2 regions of the Trinickia sp. genome follow, and region 1 is predicted to be linked to the other one. Evidence: predicted binding sites of a transcription regulator. Region 1 holds the regulator's gene; the other holds the start of a gene.
What was found. The regulator LexA, encoded in region 1, represses DNA repair genes until DNA is damaged. The targets are predictions, from matches to a motif close to ACTGTATNNNNATACAGT.

Region 1 (7,678 bases):
TGATGCGTGCGGCCCACGCCGGCGGCGGCCATCCGGCGCTCCGCGACGAGCTTCGCCACCAGCGTCGCGAGCGCGATCAACGCGAGCAGCGACGCAACTGCGAAGGCGGCCGCGAAGTTGTAGTCGTTGTAGAGAATCTCGACGTGCAGCGGCATGGTGTCGGTCAGACCGCGGATATGGCCCGAGACCACCGATACCGCACCGAACTCGCCCATTGCCCGTGCGTTGCAGAGGATCACGCCGTAGAGCAAGCCCCACTTCACGTTCGGCAGCGTGACCCGGCGCCAGATTTGCCAGCCCGACGCGCCGAGCACCCGCGCCGCTTCCTCCTGCTCCTTACCCTGCGCCTGCATGAGCGGAATCAGCTCGCGCGCGACGAACGGAAACGTCACGAATAGCGTCGCGAGCACGATGCCCGGCACCGCGAACACGATCTGAAGGTCGTGCCGCTCGAGCCACGGACCGAGCCAGCCTTGGGCGCCGAACAGCAGCACGTATATGACGCCCGAAATCACGGGGGACACCGAGAACGGCAGATCGATCAGCGTCGTGAGCAGTGCGCGGCCTCGAAACTCGAACTTCGCGATCGCCCACGAAGCGGCGAGCCCGAACACGAGATTGAGCGGCACGGCAATCGCGGCGACACCGAGCGTCAGCGCGATCGCCGCGCGTGCATCGGGCTCGACGAGCGACTCGAAATAAAAGCGCACACCTTTGCTGAACGCCTCGGTGAAGACGGCGGCCAACGGCACGACGAGAAACAGCGAGAGAAAAACGAGCGCGATGCCGATGAGCGTCCAGCGCGGCACCCACTGGGCCGCAGGCGCGAACCGGCGCGCCGATGCGGCCGGTCGGCGGACGCCGGCGGTCTGAGCACGCTCCCGATTTTCATGCGTATCGGCTCGCGCCCGCACGCCATCCGCTGCCGGCGCGCGAGCCGAACGGGCGGTCGCAGCAAGTTGGTTCATGTGAGCGCTCCCGAGATCGTCGTACCGCTCGTCGGACCCGACCGGCGGCGCCCACGCGGACTCGTGCGCCGCTGCCAATGCCATTGCAGCGCGTTGATCGCGAAAAGCATCAGGAACGAAGCGACGAGCATCGCGGTGGCGAGCGCAGTTGCACCGGCATAGTCGTACTGTTCCAGTTTGGTGATGATGATGAGCGAGGTGACTTCGGACTTCATCGGAATGTTGCCGGCGATGAAGATGACCGAACCGTATTCGCCGAGTGCGCGCGCGAACGCGAGCGCGACCCCCGTGGACCAGGCGGGCACGAGCGCGGGCAGCACGACGCGCACGAACGTCTGGGCGCGCGAGGCGCCAAGGCAGGCGGCGGCTTCTTCCTGCGCGCGCTCGAAATCGGCAAGGACCGGCTCCACTGTTCGCACGACGAACGGCAGGCCGATGAAGGTCAACGCGACCAGCACGCCAAGCGGCGTAAATGCCACTTTGAGGCCGAGCGGCGCGAGCCACCGGCCGATCCATCCGTGCTCGGAGTAGACCGTCGCGAGTGCGATACCGGCCACCGCGGTCGGCAGCGCGAACGGCAGATCGACGATGGCATCGACGAACCGTTTGCCGGGAAACCGATAGCGCACGAGCACCCACGCGACGAGCAGGCCGAACGCGCCGTTGATGAGTGCCCCAACCGCCGCGGCGCCGATCGTCAAACGGTACGAGGCAACGACGCGTGGCGAAGCGACAGCCGCGAAGAACGGCGCGGGTCCGAGCGTCGCCGCCTTCAAAAAGGCCATGGCGAGCGGTATGAGCACGACGAGACCCAGGTAGGTCAGCGTGAGACCGAGTGTCAGACCGAAGCCGGGCAAGGCGCCGGGTTTGCGAAAAGCGAATTTCGTCATGCTTTCGACCGATAGGCGGGCACCGCTCAATGCGGCTGATAAATCGAATCGAACACTCCACCGTCGGCAAAGTGCGTCTTTTGCGCGTTGGTCCAGCCGCCGAATGTGGCATCGACCGTGTAGAGCTTGAGTTTCGGGAACTGCGCGGTCAGATCGGCCGGCAAATTGGTGGCGCGCGGCCGATAGTAGTTGCGCGCCGCGATCCGCTGTCCTTCGTCGGTATAGAGAAAGCGCAGATACGCTTCGGCGAGCTTGCGCGTGCCGCGCCGCTCGACGACGCGGTCCACGACCGCCACCGGGGGCTCCGCCAGGATGCTGGCCGACGGCACCACGATCTCGAACTTGTCCGCGCCGAATTCCTTGCGTGCGAGAAACGCCTCGTTCTCCCACGCGATCAGCACATCGCCGAGACCGCGTTGCACGAAGCTCGTCGTCGCGCCGCGCGCTCCGGAATCGAGCACGCCCGCATTGCGATAGAGCGCAGTGACGAACGCGCGGGCCTTGGCGGCGTCGCCGCCCGGCCGGTTGAGCGCATAGGCCCAGGCCGCCAGGTAATTCCAGCGCGCCCCGCCCGAAGTCTTGGGGTTCGGCGTCACGATCGAAACCCCCGGTTTCACCAGATCGTCCCAATCCTTGATGTGCTTGGGGTTGCCGCTGCGCACGAGGAACACGATCGTCGACGTATAGGGTGAGGCGTTGTCCGGCAACCGCTTTTGCCAGTCTTGTGCCACGAGGCCCCGGTCGGCCAGCGCCTGGATGTCGTAGGCCAGCGCGAGTGTCACGACGTCGGCCTGCAGGCCGTCGAGCACCGAGCGCGCCTGCGCACCGGAGCCGCCGTGCGACTGACGGATCGAAAGCGTCTCGCCCGTCTGGGCTTTCCATTGCGCGGCGAAAGCCTTGTCGACGTCTTGATAGAGCTCGCGCGTCGGGTCGTAGGAAACATTGAGCAGCGTCGTTTGCGCGAATGCGCTCGGCGATCCAAGAATCAGCGCCGCCGTGCCGGCGGCCATCCCCGCCAACCAGCGTCTGCGCGCGCCGGAACGCGCCGTTCCCCGTGTGCTCATGCGTTTCCCCTCTGCCTGCCGGCGTTTGTATGAAGTCGGGCCAGTCTAGACGGTCGCCCTTATGAGCGGAACGAATGGATTTTCATTTTTTTATACGAAAAAATGCTAAAGGCGGCACTGGAGCCTTCGCCGCGGGGTCGCAACGTTTTGCTTGAAATCCGCACGATACTGTATAAAAATACAGCAACCTGTTCATACATACAGTGACCCTATGACCAAACTCACCGCACGGCAGCAGCAGGTATTCGATCTGATCCGGCAATCGATCGAGCACAGTGGTTTTCCGCCCACCCGCGCCGAAATCGCCGCGGCGCTGGGTTTCAGCTCGGCAAACTCAGCTGAAGAGCACTTGCGCGCGCTGGCGCGAAAGGGTGTCATCGAACTGGCCGCGGGTGCATCGCGCGGCATCCGGCTGCTCGGTCTGGACGATGCGCCGCGTCAGCTTTCGCTGCCCCATGCGGCGCTCATGCAGTTGTCGCTGCCGCTGGTCGGACGAGTCGCAGCGGGCAGCCCCATCCTGGCGCAGGAGCATATCTCGCAGCATTACGTCTGTGACCCGGCGCTCTTTTCGAGCAAACCGGATTACCTGCTCAAGGTGCGGGGCCTGTCGATGCGCGACGCCGGCATTCTCGATGGCGACCTGCTGGCGGTGCAAAAGCGCACCGAAGCGAATGACGGTCAAATCATCGTGGCGCGTCTTGGGGACGACGTCACGGTCAAGCGCTTGAAGCGCCGCCCCGACGGTCTCGAACTGATCGCCGAAAACCCCGATTACGAGAACATCTTCGTGCACGCCGGCAGCGCGGAGTTCGCGCTCGAGGGGATTGCCGTCGGCTTGATTCGTCCCACCGAATTCTGAATTACGAACATCACGGAGACGCCATGGACCGCCTTGCCCGCCTTATTCCGTTTCGCGCCTTCGGCCGCCTGCGTCGTTTGCGCGGCCTCATTCCCTGCCCGCCGCTCGAAGCAACTCCGTTGCGCACCGCCGGGCGCGAATCGACGTTTGCGTCGTCTTCAGGCCTCCAGCCGTCGACACAGCCCGCGTTTGCCCGTGTGTCACTCAACAGCGGCCTGCACGCGGAGCCCGCGCGCCGCGCTCCTGTCCGGGTTTATCACGGCGCGTCGCGCGTAATCCTTGTCGGCACGATCGACGCTGTGTGCCGCATGATCGATCGGTGCATCGACGAGGAGCGCGCCGGGCTGCGCTCAGCCAGTTTGGGTTGAATCCGAGGGGGCAACGCCGGGGCGCATGGGTCCCATCGCCCGCTGAAACAGGTTGTTACCGCTGGTGATGACGGCCGGGATCGTTTCGCGTCGGAAGCAGTCCATCATGAATTCCATCCGAATGAGCTGACTATCGAATGATGAACGATCAAAGGAGTCCCGGCCGCCGCCATCGGCTCGTCACCGCTGTCGCCGTCCTCATTGCCGTTATCGTCCTCGGGGTGGCCGCCTTGGCGTACGCCTCGCCGTATCTTGTGCTGGATCGGCTCAAGCGCGCGGCGGACGCTCGGAATGCCGAAATCGTCAATCGCTACGTCGACTATCCGGCGCTGCGCACGAGCCTGAAGCAGCAGGTGACCGAGATGCTGGCTCGCCGCATCGATGAGCAAAAACGGGAGCATCCGTTCGCGGCGCTCGGTGCGCTGGTCGGTATGGCGCTGATTGGCCCGCTCGTTGACGCTTATGCCACGCCGGACGGCGTCGCGGCGCTATTGAACGGCTTGCCGCCCCGCGGCGAACCGGGCGAAACGCCGCCGCAGCCGGGCGCACAACCCGACGAGGACTCTGCCGCGTCGGGCCAGGGGCAATCCAACGCGCCCGCGCCTGCGCCTGCGCCTACTCAACCGCCGCGAGCGAGCGCGGGATATGACGGCATCGATCAATTCGTCGTCACCTATCGGCGCGATGCGCAAAGCCGGCCCTACAGCGTGCTGCTGCGGCGCGACGGCTGGTTCTCGTGGAAGCTCTTCGCGGTCAACCTGAACCAGTAGCGTGCGCGCTGCCTGTCGGCGCTCAGGTTTCCGTTCCCGCGCCAGCCTTGGCGGGCGCTGCAGTCACGGGCTCTTGCTCATGCGCCGTCGAGACGGCCACGAGAATGCTGCACGACACGCGATCGAGCAATAGCGTGTTACCTGCCCCCATCCACCAGCGGGACAAACCGCTCCGTGCGCGATGCCCGACCACGACGAGGTCCACTTTCAAATCGGCGGCGAGCCGGGCGATTTCATCGATCGGATGACCGAACGCGAAATGCCCCTGTGATTTGACACCCCGCTCTGTGAGCCAATCGACGCCTTCCTGCAGGATTTCCCGGGCGGCGTCCTCGAAGCGGCCGCACGCGACGTCGGTCAATAGCCCAGCGCTTTGGGCGATGCTCGTGCGCATGTCGACAACCGACAATAGATGCGTTTCCGCCTTCAGGTCGAGCGCGAGATCGGCGCCGCAGCGCAATGCTTTGCGGCCTTCGCGCGTGCCGTCGTAACAGAGCAGAATTTTGTTGTAGCTTGCCATCGTGGCCTCCCTTCCTGCGTTAACCGCAGACGTTTGGTTCAATCATGGTGCGGCGCACCCGCGCTTGCAAGAGATGGAAAACGCCTAGTTCGCTGCCGCCCACGCGTCCTTTTATGCTCCCTTGCACGACGCTTTCAGACGATGCAATAGAATGGAGCGCCGACGGACCTATTTTCGTATCAGCCACATTCGACTCCCGATGCCGCAAAACGCGATCGAATTTTCTGACGTGCAAAAACACTACGGCGATAAGACGGTCGTCGATGGACTGAGTTTTCATGTCCGCACGGGTGAATGCTTTGGACTGCTAGGGCCGAACGGGGCCGGCAAGACCACGACACTGAAGATGCTGCTCGGCATCGCGAACCCCGACGCGGGGACGATCATGCTTGCCGGCGAATCCATCCCAGCACGCTCGCGCATCGCCCGGCAGCGCGTCGGCGTAGTCCCCCAATTCGACAATCTCGATCCCGATTTCACCGTGCGCGAAAACCTGCTCATATTCGGCCGTTACTTCGGCCTGTCTGCGAGCAAGACCCGGGCCAAGGTGGATCCGCTGTTGGAATTCGCGCGCCTCGAAAACAAGGCCGATGCTCGCGTGGCCGAACTTTCGGGCGGCATGAAGCGACGTTTGACGCTTGCACGGGCACTGATCAACGACCCGGACGTGCTGGTCATGGACGAACCCACAACCGGGCTCGATCCGCAAGCGAGGCACCTGATTTGGGAACGGTTGCGCTCGTTGTTGTCTCGCGGCAAGACCATCATGCTCACGACACACTTCATGGAGGAAGCGGAGCGGCTCTGCGACAGGCTTTGCATCATCGAGGAAGGCCGAAAGATCGCGGAAGGCGCACCGCGCGCATTGATCGCCAAGGAGATCGGCTGCGATGTCATTGAAGTCTATGGCGCGGCGCCCGAAGCCCTGCGCGAGGAATTGTCGCCTTTTGCGGTGCGCACCGAGATCAGCGGCGAAACGCTTTTTTGCTATGTCGACGATCCGGGGCCCGTCAATGCTCGTCTCGCAGGCCGCCAGGGATTACGCTACCTTCACCGACCGGCGAACCTCGAGGACGTCTTCCTGCGCCTGACCGGGCGAGAAATGCAGGAATGAGCCACGGGCAACGTCAACCGGAAAAGCTTTGATGGATACGTCTTCTTCCCATCGCACCGAAACTGGGCAGCGCCGCACGCGCGAGCGGCATGCCGTGCGCGTGCGATTCGCGTGGCCGTCCAATGCAACGCACTGGATTGCCGTATGGCGGCGCAATTACCTGGTCTGGCGCAAGCTGGCGTTGGCGTCGATGTTCGGCAATCTGGCCGACCCGATGATCTATCTCTTCGGACTGGGCTTCGGGCTCGGGCTGATGGTGGGACACGTCGCCGGTGTCCCGTATATCGACTTTCTGGCGGCGGGCACGGTTGCGTCGAGCGTCATGATGTCCGCCACGTTCGAAGCGATGTACTCTGGATTTTCCCGGATGCACGTGCAGCGTACGTGGGAGGCGATCATGCACACGCCGCTCACGCTCGGCGACATTGTCGTAGGCGAAATCGCGTGGGCGGCCAGCAAGGCAGTGTTGTCGGGCGCCGCGATCATGCTCGTGGCCGGCGCGCTGGGCTATGCGCACTTCCCATCGATGCTGCTCGCCCTGCCCGTCGTTGCGCTGGCCGGGCTCGCTTTCGCGAGCCTCGCGATGATCGTGACGGCGATGGCGCCTTCATACGACTTCTTCATGTTCTACCAGACGCTTGTGATCACGCCGATGCTGCTGCTTTCCGGTGTGTTCTTTCCACTCGGTCAGCTTCCGCCTGCCGTGCAGCACGCCGCGCTCGCGCTGCCGCTTGCGCACGCGGTGGAGCTGATCCGGCCCGCCATGCTCGGGCGCCCCATGGTCGATGCGCCGCTGCACGTGGCCGTGCTCGCGGCGTATGCCGTTACGTCGTTTCTGGTCTGCTCGGCGCTGTTTTCCCGCCGCATGATGCGTTAGGGCGACCCAAACAACCCTCACTGTTCATCGTCGTCCCAGGGGATTTCGACATCCGTGATGAACGCGACCATCGAAAACGGCTGCGCCTCGTGCCGCCCCATCTTGCCATCGGCTCGATGCCATTCGACGCGGAATCTGACCTCAGGCGTGTCCGCGAGCAGCCGTACCGTGCGCAGTTCTTCGGGATCCGACGTCTCGACGGGGCCGTCGAGCGAAACGAGCAGCTTTTGAGGCCACACGCCGTTGAC
Region 2 (7,678 bases), on a different contig from region 1:
CTGCGGAACGCTGGTGGCGAACATGTGGTGAACCCATAGCCCGAAGGCCAGGAAAGCGGTCGCGATCAGCGCGAGGACGATCGCGGTGTAGCCGAATATCGGTCGCCGCGCAAAGGTTGGCAGGATCGACGAGATGAAACCGAGTGCCGGGATGAAGATCAGATAGACCTCCGGGTGGCCGAAGAACCAGAAGAGGTGTTGCCAGAGCAGGACGTCGCCGCCGAGCGACGGATTGAAGAACTGCGTCCCGACGAGCCGGTCGAGAATCAGTGCGGTACTGGCGAGCATCACGGCCGGCATGGCGAAGATGACCATGAACTGCGTGACGAGCGTGGCCCATGCGAAAAGCGGTATTCGGTTGAGCGACATGCCCGGTGCCCGCATCTTGAGGATCGTCGTGATCAGCACGATGGCTTCGAGCAGCGAGGCAAGCTCGGTGAACGTGATCATCTGCGCCCAGATGTCGGTGCCCTTGCCGGTGGCGTAGTCGGGGCCCGCAAGCGGAACATAGCTGAACCAACCCGCGCGCGGGCCGGCGCCGAGCACGAAGGCGACGTACAGCGTGAGTCCGCCGAACAGGAACACCCAGTAGGCATAGGCGTTCATGCGCGGAAAGGCGATGCTGCGCGCGCCGACCATCAATGGGATCAGATAAATCGCCACGGCCTGCATGACCGGGACGCCGAAGAGAAACATCATCGTCGTGCCGTGAATCGTGAACAGCGTGTCGTACAGGTCGGGGCCGACGAGGTGCAGGCCCGGCCGTGCCAACTGCAGGCGCATCGTGAGCGCGAGCATGCCTGCCAGCGCAAAAAATGCGAACGTGGTCACGACGAAGCGGCGCGCGATGGTCTTGTGGTTGACCGCGGCGAGCATCCCGACGATGCCCGGCGGGTCGTCCCATGTGCGGGCGAGCAGGCGCCGCGTGGTATCGGTGGCGGTCGGGCCGTCGACTCGATGTTCGTCGCGGCTCGAGAACTCGGGGCCGGTGTGCGCCATCGTCATTTGAGCGTGGTGAGCCAGGCGACGAGCGCCTGAATGTCGGCGGCCGGCAACGCGCTCGCAGGCATGGTCGCGCCGGGCTTGGCTGCCTGCGGATTACGGATCCATGCGGCGAGGTTGGCCGGATTGTTTTCCAGCGCGCCCGCGGCCAGCGTGCGGCGGCTCATCAGATGCGTGAGGTCGGGCGCGAGCATGCCGAGCGCATGCGTGCCACGTACGGTATGGCAATTCGCGCATGCCGACGCCTCGAAGAGCGCCCGGCCGCGCGCGGCCAGTGCGTTGTCCGGCGGCGCGGCCGGCAGGCGTTGCGCGGCTGCCCAGGCGGCATAGCGCTCGGGCGGGTCGGCCATGACAGTCATGGCCATCAGCGCATGTTCGGTGCCGCAGAACTCCGCGCATTGGCCGCGGTAAGCGCCGGGCCGGTCCGCGCGGAATTCGATCGTCGAACCGATGCCCGGCAACAAGTCCTTCTTGCCATGGAGATTCGGCACCCAGAAACTATGAATGACATCGCCGGCCGCCAGCGACACGATCACGGGCCGGCCTACGGGTACGTGCAGTTCGTTGGCGACGGCGAAACCGGGGGCGCCGTCTTCGGGTGCGTAGTTTGCCTGCCACCACCACTGCCACCCGGTAACCTGGATGTGCAGCGCGTGGGCGGCCGGCAGTTTCGAAAGCGCCCGATCCGTCAGTGCGTCGGCCACTGTCAGCCCGACGAGCAGCACGACGGAAACGGTGGTTGCCGCGATGACGGCCCGTCGCGGGCCGCGCTCCGGGCGGGTATTGGCCGACAGATCGGGTGCGGCCGGCGTATCGGCGCGGCGGCGCGCCAGCCCCACGAGTACGGCCAGAAGCACTGCGGCGAAGACCGCGCCTGTCACGATGAGCGTGAAGTGCCAAAGGCGTGCGATATGGGCCGCTTGCACTCCTGCAGGCGCGAGCGCATCGTGCTGTGGAGTGGCTTGTGCGAGGACGGTGATCCAACCGGCGGCGAACATGACAGACCTTCCGAACATGACAGACCGTCCGACGTGCGGTGTAGGACCGCAGCGGTTGGCATGCGAAGTGCGGGGTGGTTTCATGCGGCGGCGACGATGGGTGGGACGTCAGCCGAAGAGCACGTTCTGTTCCCGCAGAAATTCGATCGGACGCATGAACACTCAAGAGACCGCGCGATGAACGAGGTGCCCATGTCAGATCGTCGGCGAGGCTTGAGCGCTCGTACGGCCGGGCAGCTTCGCGAAGTGCTCGAAGGCCGGCGCCGCGGCGCGCGCATGCTACTGCCCTTCGCCGGGCCGGCCGTAGTCGTTTCGGTCGCTTACATGGACCCCGGGAATATTGCAACGAATCTGCAGGCAGGCGCGGGATACGGATATGCGTTGCTGTGGGTCGTGCTGTTTGCGAATGTCGTCGCGATGCTGTTCCAGTCGATTTCGGCGCGCGTCGGGGTGGTGACGGGCGAGAGCCTGGCCCGCGTTTGTGCACGCGCTGCGCCCAAGCCGGTGACGTTGGCGATGTGGTTCGTCGCCGAGATCGCGGCGATGGCCACCGACTTAGCGGAGTTTCTCGGGGCAGCTATCGGTTTTTCGCTGCTTGCGCATCTGCCGCTCATCGTCGGCATGGGCGTCACGGCTGTGCTGACCTGGGGGCTGCTGCTGATGCAGGGGCGCGGTTTTCGTCCGCTCGAGCTGGCGATCGGCGCGCTGGTCGGCGTCATTGTGATCGCCTATCTCGCGCAATTGCTGTTCGTGCCGCTCGAGTGGAGCGCAGTTGCGCGCGGAACGTTCGTGCCGACGGTCGCCGATCGCGAGGCGCTCTTCGTGGCCGTGGGCATCGTGGGCGCCACGGTGATGCCGCATGCACTGTTTCTTCATTCGGGACTGACGGGCGAGCGCGTCGCGCCGCTCACCGATGGCGAACGGCGCACGCTGCTGCGCTATTCCAACGCGGAAGTCGTCATCGCACTCGGCGTGGCGGGGCTCGTCAACATGACGATGGTGGCCATGGCCGCGGGTGCGTTTCACCAAGGATTCCCGCGGATGGCACAGATCGACGTCGCCTATCGGACGCTGATGCCGCTCTTCGGTTCGATGGCAGGTGGGCTGTTTCTGACCGCCTTGATGGCATCGGGCATATCGAGTTCGGTCGTCGGCACGATGGCGGGGCAGATGATCATGCGGGATTTTCTGGGCTTTACCGTGCCGCTCTGGTTGCGCCGGCTCGTCACGATGCTCCCGGGATTCATCGTCGTCGGAATGGGCGTGGATGCCACGCGTGCGCTCGTGCTGAGCCAGGTCGTACTGAGCATCGCCGTGCCCGTACCCATGATTGCGTTGTTGGCGGTTGCCTGCCGGCGACGGGTCATGGGCGGCTATCGACTGGGGCCGCTCGCAATGTCGCTCGCCATCGTGTTTGCCGCGGCGGTGTTGCTGATGAACGGAGTGCTCGTCGCGCGCATTGTCGGGTAGCGGAGATCGCGCTCGGCGTGAACTCGACCTGCGTCGCGGCTAGCGGTGGTGGACCGCCGCGGTCGCTGGCTTCGCGCCGGCCAGAATTCGTCGGATCTGCGCCAAATGCTGCTCCGCCAGCACGCAGTCTTGCGCGGCGCGAACCGGCCGACGCGGTGCAGGCGGGCAAATCCCCAGATAGCGGCACAGTGCCGAGACAAACACGGGACGACCCGAGTGCGCCAAGTGCCGCGCCGCTTCGGTCACGCGCACGTTCCCCGCGTGGGTCATGAGCCAAGCCAGCGCCTGCCGGTCGTCGTCATTCGCAATTCGGATCAGCCGTTCCATACAGAGCCTATACTGTATAAATGAACAAGTATATATATACAGTACTTTTGGGAAACGCGCAAATCGCTGGCCGTTGACGTCAACATGAGTTCCTGATGTATGAGAGATACGAAGCGGTCAGGCTTGCCGAGCCGCGGGGTAACCGATCGCATAGGAGGGCGGATACCCGATCGCATAGCCGGCATGCCCAAAATAATCCTGCGGCTGAACGTAATGGCCCGCGTAAGGCGCGGTATGCGCGCCGTAGCCAGCGTAGTAGCTGCCCGACGGCGGCGCGTGATAAACGACGGGGTTGAACAAGCCGCTGCGCAGTCCGCTCAAGAACCCGCTCGTCAAACCCGGCAACCCGAAGCGCACCGTATGTCGACGGCCGAAATAATGAAAGCCGACGTGTGCATGGACGCGGCCGTACGCGTCCTCTCCGTGACCGTATGAAAAGCCGATCGGCCGATGCGCGCCCACCACGTGCGTGCGATATCCGGGCACGCTCCAATGCGGCGAATAAACCGGGTAACCGTACGCGGGTGCGGGCGCCACGGTTGCCGCATGAGCGCCATGAGCCCCCTGAGCCCCCTGAGCCCCCTGAGCCCCTTGAGCGCCCGGCGTCGATTGATTCGCGTTCTGCGCAGCGGGCTTCGGCTTGTCGGCACCCGGCTTGAGCGTCGGCCGCGGCGGATTCGCCCCCGATGCCGACGCGGGCTCGCTTTCCGCCGGCCGGGAAGGTTCTCGCGCGACAAGCAGGCTTGCCGCTGCGTCCGATCGCTCTCTCGCGGTCGCCGGCAGCGTACGTTGACGTTCGAGCGCGACGCGCGAAAAATCGGCCAGCCGGCTCATGGATTGCGTGCGTCGCAGCGACCCATTGCCGTCAGCGGGACGCTCGCCGCCGGCGCTCGCGCGTTGCGTGAGCGCCCCCAGCACGGCGTCGCCGCGGCTCAACCCCGGGCGTGCCGCGCCGGCGGGGAGCCCGCCGGGGGCTTTGCCATCTTTCGTCGACGCGGGGGGGTGATCGCCGAGCTGTGCAGCGGACGATCCGATCCGTAGGGGCATGGTTCACTCCTGCCGCCCGCGCCGGTCATCGGCCGGCACGGCCGTGGATTAACGTTGATCTGCACGGCAGAGTAGTCCCTCCTCATGAGGTTTCTTGCATCGAGCGGCGAGGGCTAGCGCCACTGAGCGAAACGTTCCGGATCGATCGGGACATCGAGCGCGGCAGACCCGGCAACAGGGGCGCAAGGCGGAGGTGAGCTTTTACGGGAGCGCCTGCTTCCACGTCGCTTGTGCTGACAAGGGTGAGCTTTTACGGGACTCACAATTCGGCCTCCGCCAATCCGACGTCCGTCACGAAAATCGGAAACGTGCGAAGATCGTGGGTTTCGACGTCGCGTATGCGCGTCGTGGCGACCCTAACCGGGGCAAGTCGGCCCCGGCATCCCTGAGTTGAGGAGAGATTGACGATGGAGATCACCGGACACATGCTGATCGGCGCAGAGGCAGTGCGCGGCACGGCTGGCACGCTGCGCGCGTTCGACCCCGCGCGCAACGCGGAAATCGAGCCGGCGTTCGGCGCGGGCGATGCGAACGACGTCGATCGTGCCTGTCGGCTCGCGCGTGAGGCATTCGACCCGTTTCGCCAGGCCCCGCTCGAGCAGCGCGCCCGGTTCCTGGAGGCGATCGCCGAGCAGATCATCGCGTTGGGCGATGCGCTGATCGAGCGCGCGCATATCGAATCCGCCTTGCCGAAGGCGCGGCTCGAAGGCGAACGCGGTCGCACTGTCGGCCAATTGAAACTGTTCGCCGCGCTCGTGCGCGATGGCCGCTGGCTGGGCGCCACGCTCGACTCGGCGCAACCCGAGCGCAAGCCGCTGCCGCGCTCCGACTTGCGGTTGCAGAAGATTCCAGTGGGACCGGTGGCCGTCTTCGGTGCGAGCAACTTCCCGCTGGCGTTCTCGGTGGCGGGTGGCGACACCGCGTCGGCTTTCGCCGCCGGTTGTCCCGTCGTCGTCAAGGCGCACCCGGCGCATCTGGGCACTTCCGAACTCGTCGGCCGCGCCATCGCGCAGGCGGTCAAGGAGTGCGGCTTGCCGGCCGGCGTCTTCTCGCTCGTGATCGGTGCGGGTAATGCAGTCGGCGAAGCGCTTGTCGCGCACCCCGCCATCAAGGCCGTTGGCTTCACCGGTTCGCGCGGCGGCGGTATCGCACTGATGAAGATTGCGGCGCAGCGCCGCGAGCCGATTCCGGTCTACGCCGAAATGAGCAGTATCAATCCGACGTTCGTAATGCCAGGCGTGCTCGCGTCGCGTGCAGCGGAAACGGCGAACGGTTTCGTCGAATCGCTGACGCTCGGCGTCGGTCAGTTCTGTACGAACCCCGGTCTCGTCGTCGTACTCGAAGGGCCGAATACGCAAGCGTTCATCGACGCGGCCGTGAAAGCGCTCGAAAAGAAGGGTGCGCAGACGATGCTGACGGCCGGAATCGCCTCGGCGTATCGCGACGGCGTGACGCGCCGCAGTGGGGTCGAAGGCGTGAAGCGCGTTGCTGTCGGCGCGGCCAGCGATGCGCCGAATTCGGCACTGCCGGCGCTGTTCGCGACGACGCAATCGCAGTTCCTGCAACAACCGCCGCTCGAAGATGAAATCTTCGGTCCGACGTCGCTGATCGTGACTTGTCGCGACATCGACGAAATGGTCGAACTCGCGGAACATCTCGAAGGCCAACTGACGGCCACGCTGCACCTCGAGCGCGACGACCACGAGCTTGCGCGCAAACTGCTGCCGGTTCTCGAACGCAAGGCCGGCCGCATTCTCGCGAACGGCTATCCGACAGGTGTGGAGGTCTCGCACGCGATGGTCCACGGCGGCCCGTTCCCGGCGACATCGGATCCACGTTCGACTTCTGTCGGCACGCTTGCGATCGATCGTTTCCTGCGTCCGGTTTGCTATCAGGATCTGCCGCCCGCATTGTTGCCGCAAGCAGTGCAGGATGAGAATCCGCTCGGGCTTTGGCGCCTGCGGGACGGCACGTTCGAGCGTCGTTGAACTGCGATGCGCGTAGCAGGCAGCCGGCCCGATCACGGGGCCGGCTGCCTGCGTGAGCCGGTGTGAACGGCGATCGGCTCAGCCACCGACGCGATAAACGCGCCCGGTCTGAGCGCCTTCGACACTGCGGCTGTAGGCAATCGCCACGCGCTTCGCGCTGACGGTTTCGAAGCCTCTGAAGTACGCTCCGTATGCCTCCACCGATTCGTCGAGCAGAGTCGGGCTGACGATATTGATCCGGATGCCGCGCGGCAACTCGATTGCCGCGCCGCGCACGAAACCCTCGAGCGCGAGATTCGCGGTGGTGGCGTTGACGCCGCCCCGGATCGGTTCGTCGGAGAGAATGCCGCTCGTCAACGTAAACGAGCCGCCGTCGTTGACGTGATGCTGAGCCGCCAATACGACGTTGACTTGTCCCATCAGTTTGTTGCGCAGACCGATCCAGAACTGATCGGCCGTCATTTCGGCGAGCGGGCCGAAATGCACTTCTCCCATCGTCGTCACGACGGCATCGACGCGGCCGATGTCATGAAAGAGCCGCTCGACGCTGTGCAGATCGGTTGCGTCCACGTGGTGGTCGCCGCGCGTCGCACCGACTTCGACGATCTCGTGACGTTGTTTCAGTTCCGCACAGACAGCCCGGCCAATGGTGCCGGACGCGCCGATCACAACGATCTTCATGTCGATCTCCTTGGAAAGATACGGCCGAATCACGCCACGTTGCAGCGTTCGCGCATCGGCAGCGCGAGCAGTATCGCAGCTGCGAGCCGGCATAGCACGCCCAGACCGGTAACGAGCGATGCGGCTGGCAAGATCTGCCACTCCCCTGGCAACATCGGCGTAACA

Region 2: a site for LexA is predicted at 3,809-3,826, ahead of ACO1XS_RS11125 (CppA family protein). Genes of this name have one in related genera too.

What each region holds. Positions count from the first base shown of each region.
Region 1 covers NZ_JBMRBK010000061.1:92,740-100,417, forward strand. Annotated here, with positions in the region: gene cysW (sulfate ABC transporter permease subunit CysW) at 1-968, opposite strand, end outside; gene cysT (sulfate ABC transporter permease subunit CysT) at 965-1,858, opposite strand; gene ACO1XS_RS16440 (sulfate ABC transporter substrate-binding protein) at 1,885-2,922, opposite strand; gene lexA (transcriptional repressor LexA) at 3,134-3,781, shown strand; gene ACO1XS_RS16450 (hypothetical protein) at 3,805-4,149, shown strand; gene ACO1XS_RS16455 (DUF2939 domain-containing protein) at 4,287-4,919, shown strand; gene ACO1XS_RS16460 (universal stress protein) at 4,942-5,439, opposite strand; gene nodI (nodulation factor ABC transporter ATP-binding protein NodI) at 5,639-6,553, shown strand; gene ACO1XS_RS16470 (ABC transporter permease) at 6,585-7,430, shown strand; gene ACO1XS_RS16475 (hypothetical protein) at 7,448-7,678, opposite strand, start outside.
Region 2 covers NZ_JBMRBK010000040.1:175,965-183,642, reverse strand. Annotated here, with positions in the region: gene ctaD (cytochrome c oxidase subunit I) at 1-999, opposite strand, end outside; gene coxB (cytochrome c oxidase subunit II) at 1,002-2,000, opposite strand; gene ACO1XS_RS11130 (Nramp family divalent metal transporter) at 2,193-3,470, shown strand; gene ACO1XS_RS11125 (CppA family protein) at 3,510-3,797, opposite strand; gene ACO1XS_RS11120 (hypothetical protein) at 3,915-4,844, opposite strand; gene ACO1XS_RS11115 (aldehyde dehydrogenase (NADP(+))) at 5,252-6,832, shown strand; gene ACO1XS_RS11110 (short chain dehydrogenase) at 6,911-7,513, opposite strand; gene ACO1XS_RS11105 (hypothetical protein) at 7,543-7,678, opposite strand, start outside.